2 regions of the Reichenbachiella sp. 5M10 genome follow, and region 2 is predicted to be linked to the other one. Evidence: riboswitches for the same ligand, from Rfam matches in the RefSeq annotation. Region 2 holds a riboswitch; the other holds the start of a gene.
The links. A riboswitch is a leader RNA that binds a small molecule or an ion and turns the genes downstream of it on or off. The one in region 2 is predicted to bind S-adenosylmethionine.
Positions count from the first base shown of each region.

Region 1: it holds a riboswitch for S-adenosylmethionine, as region 2 does, so the genes downstream of both, BFP72_RS13750 (homoserine dehydrogenase) here and BFP72_RS10620 (homocysteine S-methyltransferase family protein) in region 2, are expected to answer to the same signal.

Region 1 covers NZ_MDGR01000007.1:3,450,378-3,458,166, reverse strand. Annotated here, with positions in the region: gene BFP72_RS13765 (BatA domain-containing protein) at 1-611, opposite strand, end outside; gene BFP72_RS13760 (efflux RND transporter periplasmic adaptor subunit) at 1,074-1,547, shown strand; gene BFP72_RS13755 (ABC transporter ATP-binding protein) at 1,579-2,280, shown strand; gene BFP72_RS13750 (homoserine dehydrogenase) at 2,481-3,647, opposite strand; SAM riboswitch class I at 3,786-3,890, opposite strand; gene BFP72_RS13745 (VOC family protein) at 3,980-4,795, opposite strand; gene sufB (Fe-S cluster assembly protein SufB) at 4,957-6,402, shown strand; gene sufC (Fe-S cluster assembly ATPase SufC) at 6,660-7,421, shown strand; gene sufD (Fe-S cluster assembly protein SufD) at 7,429-7,789, shown strand, end outside.
Region 2 covers NZ_MDGR01000007.1:2,666,103-2,673,891, forward strand. Annotated here, with positions in the region: gene BFP72_RS10595 (DsbA family protein) at 1-104, opposite strand, end outside; gene BFP72_RS10600 (ABC transporter ATP-binding protein) at 204-1,097, shown strand; gene BFP72_RS10605 (ABC transporter permease subunit) at 1,090-1,899, shown strand; gene BFP72_RS10610 (SIMPL domain-containing protein) at 1,943-2,662, shown strand; gene BFP72_RS10615 (ferredoxin--NADP reductase) at 2,789-3,853, opposite strand; SAM riboswitch class I at 4,338-4,460, shown strand; gene BFP72_RS10620 (homocysteine S-methyltransferase family protein) at 4,509-5,525, shown strand; gene metH (methionine synthase) at 5,616-7,789, shown strand, end outside.

The DNA of each region.
Region 1 (7,789 bases), 780 kb from region 2:
TGGATTAGTTTTATTTGTCCAAAGGTACTATGCTGCATGTCACTGAGGATGAAGATCTCATTTTTTTGGCTAGAATTGGTGAGGGAGGCAATTTTGTCCATGATCTCCTGACCCGAACGACTGACGGAGGAGTAGCTGAGTTCTGAGAGCAGGTCGAGGGTTTTGTCTGCTGATTTGTAGTGTGTACTGTAGGGAGCAAAGTTGTTGTCTAGGAGTTTGAATGTCGTGGTTTGAGGGTAGAGAGCGATGATGTCCTGGGCCATAGCTATAGCGACGTTGAGTGCAGCGGTATTTTCGCTTGTCAAGTTGCTCATGCTCCCCGAATTGTCAACATAGAGTATCACGGTGTTTTCTTTGAGACCTTCTTCTTGGCCTGGAATGTATGGTTGAGCAAATGCCAAGACCAAGAAAGCAAGGAAAGCCATGCGGCAAAAAAGGATCAATAGATGTTTCAGTTGGCGCGTCGTGGAGGATTTTTTCTTGACTTGATCAAGAAATCTGACATTGGAAAACTGGATCAGTTTGGCCTTTCTGAAATTGAACAGATGAACAATAATAGGTATACTCAGAGCCAATAGCCCCCAAAGGAATGTCGCGTTTGCAAAGTTCATCGAGACAAATCTAAGTGAAAAATGAAGCTGGCAAAGTTCTCAAGAATGAATTATTTGAAGAGAGGTCAATTATACTAGGTGAAAATAGAAGAACTAATAAGAGTCGTTTTTATTTCGTTTTTAAAATCCGTATATTCGAACTGTTGTTGTGGATTAAGATTTGATTAGTCCTTTTTATTTTGAGTTTTTGACCTTGGGGTTCAAGTTAAGTCTTGAACCCTATTTTTTTGTCTGCGATCTGGCCATCTAGCGCTTGGATGTGGTGATTGGAGCGGTTGGCTATTGGTAGGTATTAGTCCTCTGGTTTTAGTTCATTGGATAGATCAATAGATTGATCGAGTGAAGTCGAGTTGGGATTATGGTGCTTGTGTCTACTGACCGATTTCGTACATGTTTGGTTCGCTCCCGTACAATTTTTGTAGCTTTATCTTTTCTTGTTTTTTGTTAATATACAGATTGTCAATGATTTATATGTGTGGCATCCTTCTTGGGATAGTATTGCCAACAACAGATATTGCCTCTATGGATCGTGCATTGCCCAGAAAGAAACAATTCAAAAAAGAAATAATTTTCCTCATGTTGGGGTTGATTGTGGGCGGTGTTGGGCTGTATCATTTTGTCTTTACCGAAAGGGAAGTCAAACTCAGGGTTCAGAAAGACAAAGTACGAATCGTAAGGGTCATGAGGGCAGAACAACGTCTTGCTCCGGTGTCTCGGCCGGATAGGTTGATGGTGCCTCGTGGCAATTTTGGAAATAGTCATGGAGGACAGTGGGTATTTGTGGTGACGGGAGACGAAGCGGTGCGTAGAGAAATCAAACTGGGGTGTAGAGGAGCAAGGTATATCGAAGTATTGGAGGGATTAGAAGCTGGAGAAGAGATCGTAGTGTCCTCCTACGCCAAATATTCGGATAAAGATCGCTTGGTGTTTAGGTAAAGATTCAAAGCACCAACTAAAAAGCAATAGGATGAATGAATTAATCAATACAAAGGGGCTGAAGAAGGTGTACAGTACCGATGAGATCGAAACAACCGCTCTTGCAGGAGTCAACCTTCAAGTAAATACGGGGGAGTTTGTGGCGATCATGGGGCCGTCAGGCTGTGGCAAAACTACGATGCTCAACCTCTTGGGATTGCTAGACAACCCTTCCCACGGTGAGTTTTTTTTTCTAGGGCAGGAGGTGTCTGTGTTTGGCGAACGCAAAAGGGCAGAGATCCGAAAGGAAAATATCGGTTTCGTGTTTCAGAGTTTCAACCTTATCGACGAATTGACGGTTTATGAAAATATCGAGTTGCCGTTGATTTATCTCAAATACAGTGCTGCTGAACGTCGCAAGAGAGTGGAGGAAGTCATGGTGCAGATGAAGATCATGCATCGCCGCAATCACTTTCCTCAGCAACTATCTGGTGGACAACAGCAGCGTGTAGCGATATCACGAGCAGTGGTTGCCAAGCCGAAACTGATCCTAGCGGATGAACCGACAGGTAATTTAGACTCGGCCAACGGGGAAGAAGTTATGTCGTTGCTCAGTGAACTCAACGAAAAGGGAACCACAGTGATCATGGTGACACATTCGCCAGTAGATGCGGCCTATGCTCAGCGCGTGATTCATTTGTTTGATGGACAAATCGTCTCCGAAAATATCCATCGTCGTGAGACGATCCTCTAGATGATCTTCAAATAGTAGTTTAAAAGTAGAATCCTATGCGCGCCCATTCTCAAGGGTGGGTGCGTTTTAGACACAACGAACCCAAAGAAAATGAAAAGTATACTCGTTCTAATCATGGTTGTGCTAGGCTATTGGCTTTGCACTCAGGAGCCTGCTCCAGTAGAGGAGCAGGTGTTGACCATGGAAGCCTGTTACTAGGCTTACCCCAGTGCGATCACGTTAATTTCTGGGATTTCCAGCCATTCCGCTTCTTTCATCTTTTGACGAGAGATGTAGCCAATCCAGTAATTGCCATTTTGACTCGAGTATTTCTCTAGTATCTCGGTGAAGTCAGATGTTTTGGGTTGTTGGTCTGCAAACCTTACATAGATCTTCATTTGGAAATCTTCATGCAATTCGATTTTTTCCTTGGTTTTGGCTGATTTCTTGTACTCGTAGCGGTAGCCATAGCCCAAAGCGGAGATGTCTGATAGTACGGCTGATCCAGTGGGTTTATCTCCAGCTCCTTTTCCATACAAGAATTGACTTTCTGAAAATGCACTTTCTAAGATTACAGCATTGTATTCGTTTTTGGTCTGAGCCAAAATGGAAGCTTTATCTACAAAAGTAGGAAGCACCGTTGCGTCTATTAGGGTGCCGATTTTTTTCGCTTTCGCAATGAGTTTGATTTCGTAGTTGTTTTTCTGGGCAAACTCAATGTCGAAGGTGTTGATCTTCGTGATTCCCAAAGTAAATAAAGTGTGCGGGTCTGTAATCAAGCCAAAGGCATGGTAGAGTAGGATGCAGAGCTTGTATTTTGCATCGATTCCTTCTACATCTAGGGTAGGGTCAGATTCAGCAAATCCTAGGTCTTGCGCCTCTTTGAGGGCATTGTCATAGGGTGTGCTTTCGTTGATCATCTTGGTGAGAATGAAGTTGGTCGACCCGTTGAATATTCCCTCGATGGAGGTCAGTAGATCGTTATCATAGTATTCTTCTAGGTTGCGAATGATCGGGATACTTGCGCAGCAAGACCCTTCGTAGAGGAAGGATACCTTGTTTTGTTTCTGTAGCGCGAGGAGTTCTTCGAGGTGTTCTGCGATCATCTTCTTGTTGGCTGAGACGACGTGCTTGCCGTTGTTCATGGCTTTTGTGACGATTTCGAAGGCGGCTTCTGCATCATCTATCAACTCCACGATCACGTCTATCTCTGGGTTGTCGAGTAGCTCTGCTTTGTCATCAGTAAATAAGCTAGCGTCTAGACTCCTCGGCTTTGTGATATTTTTGATGCAAAACTTGACAATCTCTGCTTGTATAGAGTTGGATTGCTGCAATACGTGATACAACCCCTGTCCAACGACTCCAAATCCGAATATTCCTAGTTTCATACGTCTAATAGTTTTCGTTTAATACATCATCTTTCTAGAAGACTATCAAGGGTTTTTGTCTGAAGAAGGGCATAAAAAAATCCCTTCCAGACAAGCTAGAAGGGATGATATATTTTTGAAATTGTATCTCGTGCCTCTCGCTTATCTCTTCCGATTGCTCGGAATTGGAATTAGCACCCTTCCGTCACGCGGGGGTTGCTAAGGTTTCGTAGGGCCAAATCCCTCCACCTTTCTTGATAAGTCATCCATTAAAAATAGAACTGCTGCAAATGTAAAGAAGAGAACTTCTACGAAACAAGTATTTAATTTATTCTTTTTAAATACTCACTACTTCATTTCAAATAGACAACCTTATTGCCATTGTTGTCCATGACGAAAGCTTTGGTTTTGGCTGTGCCTATTTTGAAGGTGACTTGCTCGATTTGGGCGAGGTCTCGCTCAAGAGGCATGAATTCGGTCGTTTCTACTGATTCGTAGGGGAGGTGGATGAGTTCGAGAATGATGCCGTCTTTGGTGAGATAGTTTTGAAAGTGGAGGTTGGTGTCGTCTACGATCTCAATCTCCTCAAATCCCATCTGTGTTGTGTACCATTTGAGTGTATTGATGTAGTCGGAGGATTGGATCGTGAAGTAGCAGGGGTCGATTTCATAGAGCTGAGAATTGTTTGGAGCATCGAAAAAACGAATTTTGTTCCCGTCTGGGTCTTCTGCTACAAAAGATAGTATGTCGAGATTTTGATCGGCAAAGATGTCTTGCGCAAAGGGCTGCTCGTATCGCTCCAAGTAGAGGTGGAGGCTGTCAAATCTGTTGGTCTTAAAACCAATTTTTTCAATGCCATTGATGTGTTTTTTACCCTCTTTGAATCGGATTTGTGATTGGAGCAATGTGCCGTTCCCTTGGCGTAGGGTGAGCTGAAACTCGTCGTTACGCATTTTTACGTGCTGGTTGGGGCGATACTCTTCGATGCTAAATTGGAGAAACTTGCGGTACCAACCTGCCGATACTTTGAGATCCTTGACGATGAGTACGGCGCTTGTCATGCGTAGTTCGTTGATGCTTTTTTGAGAAAAGACTGGTGCTGAGTGAAACATCAGCGAGACACAGACGATAAAGAAGAGTAGGGTGGAGCGATACAGGTTTTTATCCATGGGTAAATCTCAAATTGGAGAACCAAATGTACGTAGTTCAGGCACTATATCAATTCCCTTTATGAGATTGTAGAAAAAAATTATAGGCTCAGAACCAACATCCTGTCAGAAAGGTAGTAATTTTGCACTTATTTAAGGTGAGTCTAAATAATTCATAGCGAATGAGCAATGACGATCAAATATTAGAGGAATTTACCTCCAAAGAATACGAACATGGTTGGTCCGTGGATCTGGAAGCTGATGAGGCACCAGAGGGATTGAGTGAGGAGATAGTTCGTTTTATTTCAGCAAAAAAGGAAGAGCCAGAGTGGATGCTAGAGTGGCGATTGAGTGCGTATGAGCGATGGAAAAACATGGAGGAGCCAGATTGGTCCAACGTGAAGTATCCTAAAATCGACTACCAAGCGATCAAATACTATTCAGCACCTAAGCAGAAGAAAGCTGTCGGTAGCCTCGATGAGGTCGACCCTGAGTTGATCGAGACTTTCGAGAAGCTAGGCATCTCTTTGAACGAGCAAAAGCGATTGACGGGAGTGGCTGTAGATGCGGTAATTGACTCGGTGTCTGTTGCGACGACTTTCAAAGAGACCCTTGGTGAGCGCGGAATCATATTCTGCTCGTTTAGCGAAGCGGTCAAAGAACATCCCGAGTTGGTGAGAAAGCATCTCGGGTCTGTAGTGCCGGTTTCGGACAACTACTTCTCTGCCCTCAATTCGGCTGTGTTTTCAGACGGTTCGTTCTGTTACATTCCAAAAGGCGTCAGATGTCCGATGGAGTTGTCTACTTATTTCAGAATCAATGCGGCCAATACGGGGCAGTTCGAGAGAACGCTCATCGTAGCGGACGAAGGATCATATGTGAGCTACCTCGAAGGATGTACAGCTCCACAGCGTGACGAAAACCAACTGCACGCTGCAGTGGTAGAAATCATCGCTGAGAAAGATGCGGAGGTTAAATATTCGACTGTTCAGAACTGGTATCCAGGCGACAAGAACGGCAAGGGAGGTATATACAACTTCGTGACCAAGCGCGGTATCTGTGCGGGTGATCATGCGAAGATTTCATGGACACAAGTCGAGACGGGATCTGCTGTGACTTGGAAGTACCCTTCATGTATTTTGAAAGGCGATTATTCTATTGGTGAGTTCTATTCGGTAGCAGTGACTAATAATCATCAGCAAGCGGATACGGGGACCAAGATGATTCATATTGGTAAAAACACCAAGTCAAGAATCGTGTCCAAAGGGATCTCTGCGGGACATTCGCAAAACTCATACAGAGGGCAAGTGCAAGTGATGAAGCGTGCTGAGAAATCACGTAACTTCTCACAGTGTGACTCACTATTGATCGGTGATCAGTGTGGAGCGCATACGTTTCCCTACATCGATATAGAGAACTCAACTGCACAAGTGGAGCACGAGGCGACTACTTCGAAGATCGGAGAGGACCAGATATTCTACTGTACGCAGCGAGGGATTGACGAAGAAAATGCAGTAGCACTCATCGTCAATGGGTACGCCAAAGAAGTCTTGAACAAGCTCCCGATGGAGTTCGCAGTAGAAGCGCAGAAATTACTTGCGTTGACGCTCGAAGGATCGGTTGGTTGATTTCGTAGTTCTTATTCAAGCTTGAAGAAGGGTGGGAATTCAGCCTTTTGAGGGCTTGCTAAGCGCAGGTAGTTATTCAGTGTCGTTTTCAGGAAGTGGGTTCATTCTCAATTCCTATGAAGTGCTGCTTTCAACTGAGGACGACAGGTTAGGGAGTTTCTTCCATTATTAAGTATTTAAAGAATTCAGAATTCAAAGGAACTAAGTATCACTCAAGTTGATCTTGAACTTTGAATAATAAATTTTGAACATAGATCATGTTAAAAATAACAAATTTACAAGCTAGAGTAGAGGAGAAGGAAATCCTCAAAGGGATCAACTTAGAAGTGAAGCCTGGTGAAGTACATGCGATCATGGGGCCGAATGGTTCGGGCAAGAGTACTTTGGCCAATGTCTTGGCGGGTAGAGAGGATTACGAAGTGACCGGCGGGTCTGTAGAGTATCTCGGTCAAGATTTGTTAGACTTGGCAGCCGAAGAGCGTGCGAGAGAAGGTATCTTCTTGGCGTTTCAGTATCCTGTAGAAATACCAGGTGTGACCACTACCAACTTCATGAAAACAGCACTGAATCAAATTAGAGAGCACAAAGGACAAGAGCCTTTGGATGCTGTGGGATTCTTGAAGCGTATGAAGGAGAAAATGGCGCTTGTAGAGATCGATCAGTCGCTATTGAGCCGTTCGCTCAACGAAGGTTTCTCTGGAGGGGAAAAGAAAAGAAACGAAATCTTCCAGATGGCGATGCTAGAGCCTAAGTTGGCACTCCTAGACGAGACGGATTCTGGACTAGATATCGATGCATTGAGAATCGTCGCAAATGGCGTCAATGCACTCAAAAACAAAGACAATGCGACCATCGTGGTGACGCATTACCAAAGATTGCTTGATTACATCGTGCCTGATTTTGTACACGTACTGTACAAAGGTCGTATCGTGAAGTCTGGTACCAAGGATTTGGCATTGGAACTCGAGGAGAGAGGATACGATTGGATTATCAAGGATTTAGAAGGAGCAGAAGCATAAGAAGCGCATGAGTACAAAGAAAATATTTGGTCAAGAACTGATCGATCAGGCGGAGCAGTATGTTTCTAATTTGAACGGAAATGCGATCGCTCACCTGAAAGACAACAGGACGCAAGGCCTAGCATATCTGAAAGAAAATGGGTTTCCTGGCCCTAAGGCGGAGGAGTACAAGTTTACTCGTCTGACCAAGGCGATTTCTGGGAAGTTTGATTTCGCAACACCTATTGCACAGGGGGATTTGCCGATGGACAAGATCGCTGATATCAAGAAGCGACATGCAGGTGCGAATATCCTGTTTTTCATCAATGGCGTGTACAATGCCGAGCAGTCGGAGATTGTCTCTACTGCAGAGGAGCTGAGAATTGATT
Region 2 (7,789 bases):
ATCAAAGTGGCCTTGGAGGCTGGTGACTCCTCGACCGTCACTGTCTTTGGTTCCTCTCCTCTTGGCACTTCACAGACCCCATCGTCACAATTCAATTCACTCATATTTTTACTTTTTTTATGGAAAACAATCCAAAGCATGAAATGTTCCCTCGGCTTGTAATATTTTAGCTAATTCAACAACTAAACGGAAAAGAACCCTAAATGTCCATCTTACAGACGAATAAATTAACCAAAAACTTTGGGTCGCGCACTGCGGTCCATGCTCTTGACCTCCATATCGAGGCAGGACAGGTCTTCGGACTACTCGGTCCCAACGGCAGTGGCAAAACCACCACCCTGGCCATGCTGCTAGACGTACTGTCTCCTAGCTCGGGCAGCTTCACTTGGTTTGGCCAAGAGCCCAGTGCCGACAGTCGCAAAAACATAGGAGCCATCCTAGAGACCCCCAGTTTCTATCCCTACATGCATGCCGTGGACAACCTCAAGATCGTGGCACAAATCAAAGGGTGCGCCGAGGAAAGAATCGACGCAGTATTGACGCAAGTAGGGCTCATCACGCGCAAGCATGACAAGTTTCAGGCTTACTCTCTAGGGATGAAACAACGGCTCGCCATCGCCTCCGCTCTGCTCGCCGACCCAGAGGTACTCATCCTCGATGAGCCTACCAACGGACTGGACCCAGCCGGTATCGTCGAGATTCGTGAGATCATACAAGGCATAGCCGCTTCGGGCAAAACCATCATCCTCGCCAGTCATCTGCTGTCAGAAGTACAGAAGGTCTGCACGCACTTCGCCATTCTCAAAGAAGGCAATCTCCTCCATCAAGGCAGCATACAAGAAATCGAACAAGAACGCCCAACTATAGAGATAGGGGCCAGTGACATGACTTTGCTCCACAGCATACTCGAACCTCTCGCTGGCATCCATCAGATTACACGTGACGGAGACTTCTACCGACTCGACGTAGCACATGAAGTCACTACCGAGTACCTCATCCAAAAACTACAGGAACAAGGCATCACCCCTACACACTTGCTCCGCAAACAAGGAAATCTCGAACAACAATTCTTAAAAATACTCGCCGACCATGCATAAGCTCCTCAAAATCGAATGGATCAAAAACAAATCCAACACCACCTTTTGGGTACTACTACTCGTGTACATCGCAGCGACCTATGTCATTCTGTCTGCAGGCACTATCCTGATGAATGCCAGTTATGAGTTCACCTCCAACCAAGACATACAGGACTTCCCACAGATCACGATCTATGACTTCCCAGGCATCTGGCACAACATGACCTACATTGGTTCGATCATACGTATCCTACTGGCGATCATATTGATCGTCAACCTCACCAACGAGATCAGCTACCGTACCCTCCGTCAAAACATCATCGACGGCCTGAGCAAGGAAGCCTTTCTTCTTTCTAAGCTGTACTTGATCACGGCTTTGGCTATCGTAGCTACTCTAGCTCTGACAGCTTGCAGTTTTTACTTCGGGATGACCTACTCCGTGACTACTAGCAGTGAGAACATCTTCTCTCACATGGATTTCTTAGGCGCCTATTTTATGGAGATTTTTGGCTATTTGTGTTTCGCCTTATTTGTTTCGCTCTGGATCAAACGAGCCGGACTAGTCATCGTCTTTGTCTTAGCATACAGTATTATATTTGAGCCATTTTGTGGATGGGTATTCCTAGACAGTGACGGCTGGCTCATCAACGCACTACCTATCAACGCACTAGACAATCTCATCCAATCCCCCATCAATCTCATGGACCCAACTGCCGTACAAACGACCGTCGGCATGAGCGAACTACTCTTTGCTTTGGCTTGGATCATAAGCTTCATAGGGTTCTCATATTTCCTCCTAAAAAAACGAGATCTTACCACTTAGGAATAGTTTTTGCAATCACTGAGCAAATCAAAAAGAACGCACTATGAAAAAGGTATTTCTATTTTTGGCAGCCCTCACTATCAGCACATGGGCATGGTCACAAAATCCATCCTTGATACATGTCACAGGACAATCCGAGCTCTCCCTCTCTCCTGAGGTCACTGTGCTCAGCTACTCCATCTCTGCCAATGACAAGAGCTACGATGCAGCTGTCACTGCTCTCAATACCCGTATCAATCAGCTCACAGGCAACCTCAAAAAAAGTGGTTTCAAAACAGAAGAGATCAAAACTTCACAATTCAACATTCGAAAAAGTAAGATCTACGAAGGAGGCAAGGTCAAAGGAGAAGAATACATAGCCACCCAATCACTAACTGTACGGTTTCCCTTCGACAAAAAACGACTCCTCAATGCACTAGACAGGACGGCAGATGAAGATGCTGCTCCGAATCTATCTATCTCCTTTGAGCTTTCTGATGAGCAGAAAAACAAATCTAGAAATACTCTCCTCCAAAATGCCATGGAGGATGCCCTAGTCAAAGCCCAAATCCTAAGCCAGCAGGCAGGCTACCAAATCGCTGGAGTACAGGAGGTCAGCAACAATGCCATCCCGTCTCGTCCGATGGTTCGAGCCATGGAGTTTGACGCAGTACAAAGCATGGCGCAAAGCAAGATGGCTGACTACCAACCTCAAGACCTCACCATTTCAGAACAAGTATCCGTGACTTACTTGATCCAAAAAACAACAGAAGAGGAAGAATAATAAAGAAATGATTTGAAGAGGAATCAAAGGAAAAACAACACCTTGGATGTCCTACTTCCACTGCATGTAGATCAAAACAAAGTAAGAGATACTTTGTTTTGATCTCTCCTTCACTGTTCGCGATCATTAAAGTTCGCTCGGTATCCGAAGCACAACATGATTGGACAAAGGCTTACAGATACAAGGAAGTACTACACCTTGAGCGATCTCCTCATCACTAAGGATCGTCTCACCACGCATAAATACCTCTCCAGACACACGCTGTGCTTTGCAACTGCTGCATATACCGTCCTTACAAACATACGGCAACTCTACTCCCGCATCTATTGCAGCATCCAATATACTACGACCTGCCTGTACAGGCACATGATATTCTTTGTCCTGATAGATCAGCTTCACTTCACGGTTTTGAATCAGTGCAGCAGCTGCCTTTGCCTCCTGTACAGACGACTGTGACAAGTACTGCTCCATAAAAATATGTGTATCCGGCACTCCTGCCATCCGCAACCCTGCCGCTGCCTCGATCATCAAACCCGTCGGGCCCGAGATATAACAAAAGGTATGTCCAAACGGAAACTTAGGGACTTTGCGCAACAACTCCGGAATCTGTGTGCGTTCGACTCTTCCCTTATAACAATCCTTGAAATCTCCAGGGTTCTCAAGAATATGTATCAAATTGAGACGCTCTGGATAGTCGAACTGCAAATCTTTAAGCTCCTCGTTGAACAAAATGGATTCTTCGTCGCGATTGCCATAAAACAAAGACACCATGCTCTTGGACTCTACAAACAATACGGTCTTGAGAATAGACATCAAGGGAGCAATCCCACTTCCTCCTCCAAATAACAACAAATGTCTTTTTGCAGATTCGTCAGGTTCTATCGTAAACTCCCCCTGAGGGTGAAGCACCTTGAGTTTGTCTCCTTCCTTGACGGTATCAAACAGATGAGCAGAGACTTCACCATCTTCTGAAGACATGGCCGTGATGCTGATTTCCTCCTCCAGGTTGGGTGCACTAAGTATCGAAAAACAACGGCGTTTAACTTCCCCCTCCACTTGTATCAACACAGTCAAGTACTGCCCCGCTGTATATTTCAATTTCCAAAAAAAGGGCTGCTTGAAATGAATGCTTATAGCATTCGGTGTCTCTCGGACTACTCGCACCACCTTCAATTTCGAAACCCTCTCCATTCAAACTCAAATTTTACAACAAACAAACTTCAAAATTATACTATAATCGCATCACTCAAGTTGCATCCTTTGTTATCTAAATATTAACTCACACGAATAAGGAGGGAAGAAACGAGGTGAACCTGATGGTCAAACTTGCATAAAAACAAACATAACGAGTGCATAGGCTACCAACATGACAACTACTTTGGTTTTGGCTTTATTCATAGTATTAGGTTTTAAATATGATCGATCAAACTAAATATAGAAGCTTCATCTTCTATGTCATTTCGGGCTCAGAGTTGTCTTCATATTTCAAAACAAAGGTAGACGCAGCCCTACTACTGTCATAGACTATTCGTCAGACGAGACATTGCTTTTTGGCAGCTTATCAGTTTTTCACAAAAACTACTCGCTCCTCTTCTCTACTCCGTGCTTCTCATCCCATACCAAATACTAGCCAATTTTTACCTTGATACTCTGTCAAAAAAACATATCTTTGTCTTACTTATCAAGAAAGATCGAGGGACTGGGCCCGAGGACATCTTGGCAACATATCCATAGCCGCAATATTGGGTGTTGTGCCAATTCCCAACTCTAGATGTGATTATCTGGATTAAGATAGGTATTCATCGAAACGACATTTTCTAGGTAAGTAGTTGATTAAACTATAGATATGAACATTAGAGATATTCTAAAGGACAGAATATTGGTATTGGATGGAGCCATGGGGACCATGATTCAACGGTATCAGTTGGAAGAAAAAGACTTCCGAAACGAAGAACTAAAAGACCACCCTGTGCCACTCAAAGGCAACAATGACCTGTTGTCAATCACACGTCCTGATGTGATCAAGGCCATACATGCTGCTTACTTCGAGTCAGGGGCAGACATCGTAGAAACCAATACTTTTGGCAGCACATGGGTCGCTCAAGCGGATTACAAGCTTGAAGACTGGGTCTATCGCATCAACTACGAATCAGCTAAAATCGCCAAAGAAGTAGCTAATGAGTTCACAGACAAAGACCCAAGCAAGCCACGATTTGTTGTAGGCTCTATGGGGCCGACCAATAGACTGGCCTCTATGTCTCCAGACGTCAACAACCCAGGATACAGAGCCATCACGTATGATCAATTACTGGAGGCATTTACTGAGCAAGCCAAAGCACTACTCGATGGAGGAGCAGATCTCCTACTCGTAGAGACCATCACCGACACCCTCAACTCCAAAGCTGCTCTCATGGCCATCGATCAAATAGCGGAAGAGCGAGGCATCCAAATCCCGATCATGGTCTCTGGTACAATCACCGATGCCAGTGGCCGCATCCTATCGGGCCAAAACACAGAGGCATTTTTGATATCCGTCTCACACCTTGATCTACTCAGTGTAGGGCTCAACTGTGCCTTGGGAGCGAGAGAATTGAAACCATATCTCAACACCTTGTCCAGCAAATCCAACTTCAACATCAGCGCACACCCCAACGCAGGATTACCCAATGAATTTGGGGAATACGATGAAACACCAGAAGATATGGTCGATCAAATCAAAGAGTTTTTGGATGATGGACTCATCAACATCATCGGTGGTTGCTGCGGCACCACGCCAGACCACATCAAGGCCATTGCCGATCTGGCTGCCAAGTATGAACCGAGAATAGCAAGTAACCAATTAAAATCAACGGTAGTCGGTTAATCCTTCTGGAAATAGGATTTCCAAACGCGCGAATAAAATCAATGAATCAAAACAGTCGACCGAATAAAAGAGACTGCAGACAATAAAATTATGGACTTAATCATTCACCCAGACTACCCCGGCAAGTACCAATACAAATGGCACGATTACGAACCCATGAAACTCAGTGGGCTTGAGCCCTTGGTGGTGACTCCTGACATGAATTTCATCAACGTCGGCGAACGTACCAATGTCACTGGGTCGAGAATGTTTCTCCGTCTGATCAAAGAAGAGAAATTCGAAGAAGCACTCGCCGTAGCACGCAACCAAGTCGAAGGTGGCGCCCAAATCATTGACGTAAACATGGATGAGGGCATGCTCGAAGGAGCAGAGACGATGACCAATTTCCTCAACCTGATGGCGTCTGAGCCAGACATCGCCAGAGTACCTGTCATGATTGACTCATCCAAGTGGGAAATCATAGAAGCAGGTCTAAAATGTACACAAGGTAAATCTGTCGTCAACTCCATCAGTTTGAAAGTCGGCGAAGAGGAGTTTATCCGCCAAGCCAAGCTCGTCAAACAATATGGTGCTGCAGTCATTGTCATGGCTTTTGATGAAGATGGACAAGCTGACAACTATGAGCGACGAATAGAGATCGTCAAGAGGTCCTACGACTTGATGGTTGGGCCAAAGATCAACTTCAAACCCGAAGACATCATCTTTGACCTTAACATCTTCCCAGTAGCGACAGGGATGGAAGAACACCGACAAAATGCCATGGACTTCTTCAAAGCGACTCGCTGGGTGAGAGAGAACCTCCCCGCAGCACACGTCAGTGGCGGAGTGAGCAATGTCTCGTTCTCATTCCGAGGCAACAACCCCGTACGAGAGGCCATGCATTCAGCATTTCTCTACCACGCCATCGGTCAAGGCATGGACATGGGAATCGTCAACCCTGCCATGCTGGAAGTCTACGACGACATCCCAAAAGACCTCCTAGAGCACGTCGAAGACGTATTGCTCGACCGTAGAGATGACGCTACAGAACGCCTGTTGGACTTTGCCGAATCCTTCATCGGAGCAGAAAAGAAAGAAAAGAAAAACGACGAATGGCGTTCGTTGCCTGTAGGCAAAAGAATTGAGCATGCCCTTGTCAAAGGGATCGTAGAGTTCATCGATGAAGACACCGAAGAAGCTCGCCAATCTCTGGACAAACCTCTACACGTCATCGAAGGACCTCTCATGGACGGCATGAATGTCGTAGGTGACCTCTTCGGCGAAGGGAAAATGTTCTTGCCGCAAGTAGTCAAAAGCGCCAGAGTCATGAAAAAAGCCGTGGCTTATTTGACACCATACTTAGAAGCAGAAAAAGCGGAAGGAGACGCCCAAAATGCAGGAACCGTCCTACTCGCAACCGTCAAAGGAGATGTCCACGATATCGGCAAAAACATCGTCGGGGTAGTCATGGCATGCAACAACTACGAGATCGTAGATATGGGGGTCATGGTGCCCAACGAAAAAATTCTCGCCAAAGCCAAAGAAGTCAATGCAGACATCATAGGACTCAGCGGATTGATCACTCCGTCTCTGGATGAGATGGTTGATTTTGCCAAGCTCCTCGAAAAAGAAGGAGCTAAATTCCCGCTTTTGATAGGTGGAGCGACCACTTCACGCATACACACGGCAGTGAAAGTTGATCCGTGCTATAGTGGTCCAGTCGTCCACGTACTCGATGCATCACGAAGTGTACCCGTCGCAGGTGATTTATTGAGCAGCAAGAAAGAAGCCTTTGTCGCCAAGACCAAACAAGAATACCTCGAAGCGCGCGAAAATCACGCAGGGCGAACCAAAGACAAAAACTACATCAAGTGGCCGGAAGCACAAGCCAACCACTTTCAGATCGACTGGGAGACCACACCGATCACCGAACCTAAATTCATCGGCAACAAGACGTTCAACAATTACCCACTAGATGAAATCAGAAAGTACATTGACTGGACGCCCTTCTTCCAGACATGGATGCTCAAAGGCAAGTACCCAAAAATCCTCCAAGACGATGTGATCGGCGCAGAAGCGACTAAACTCTACGAAGACGCCAACAAGATGCTGGACGATGTGATCGCTAAGAGGAGTCTACAAGCCAACGGCGTGATCGGTATATACCCAGCTGTCAACACCAATGGAGACGACGTAGAAATCTCAGATCGTGCAGGCAATGCACTCACTACATTCCACTTTTTGCGACAGCAAGGAAAAAAAGGAAAGAACATCGCTAATCTGTC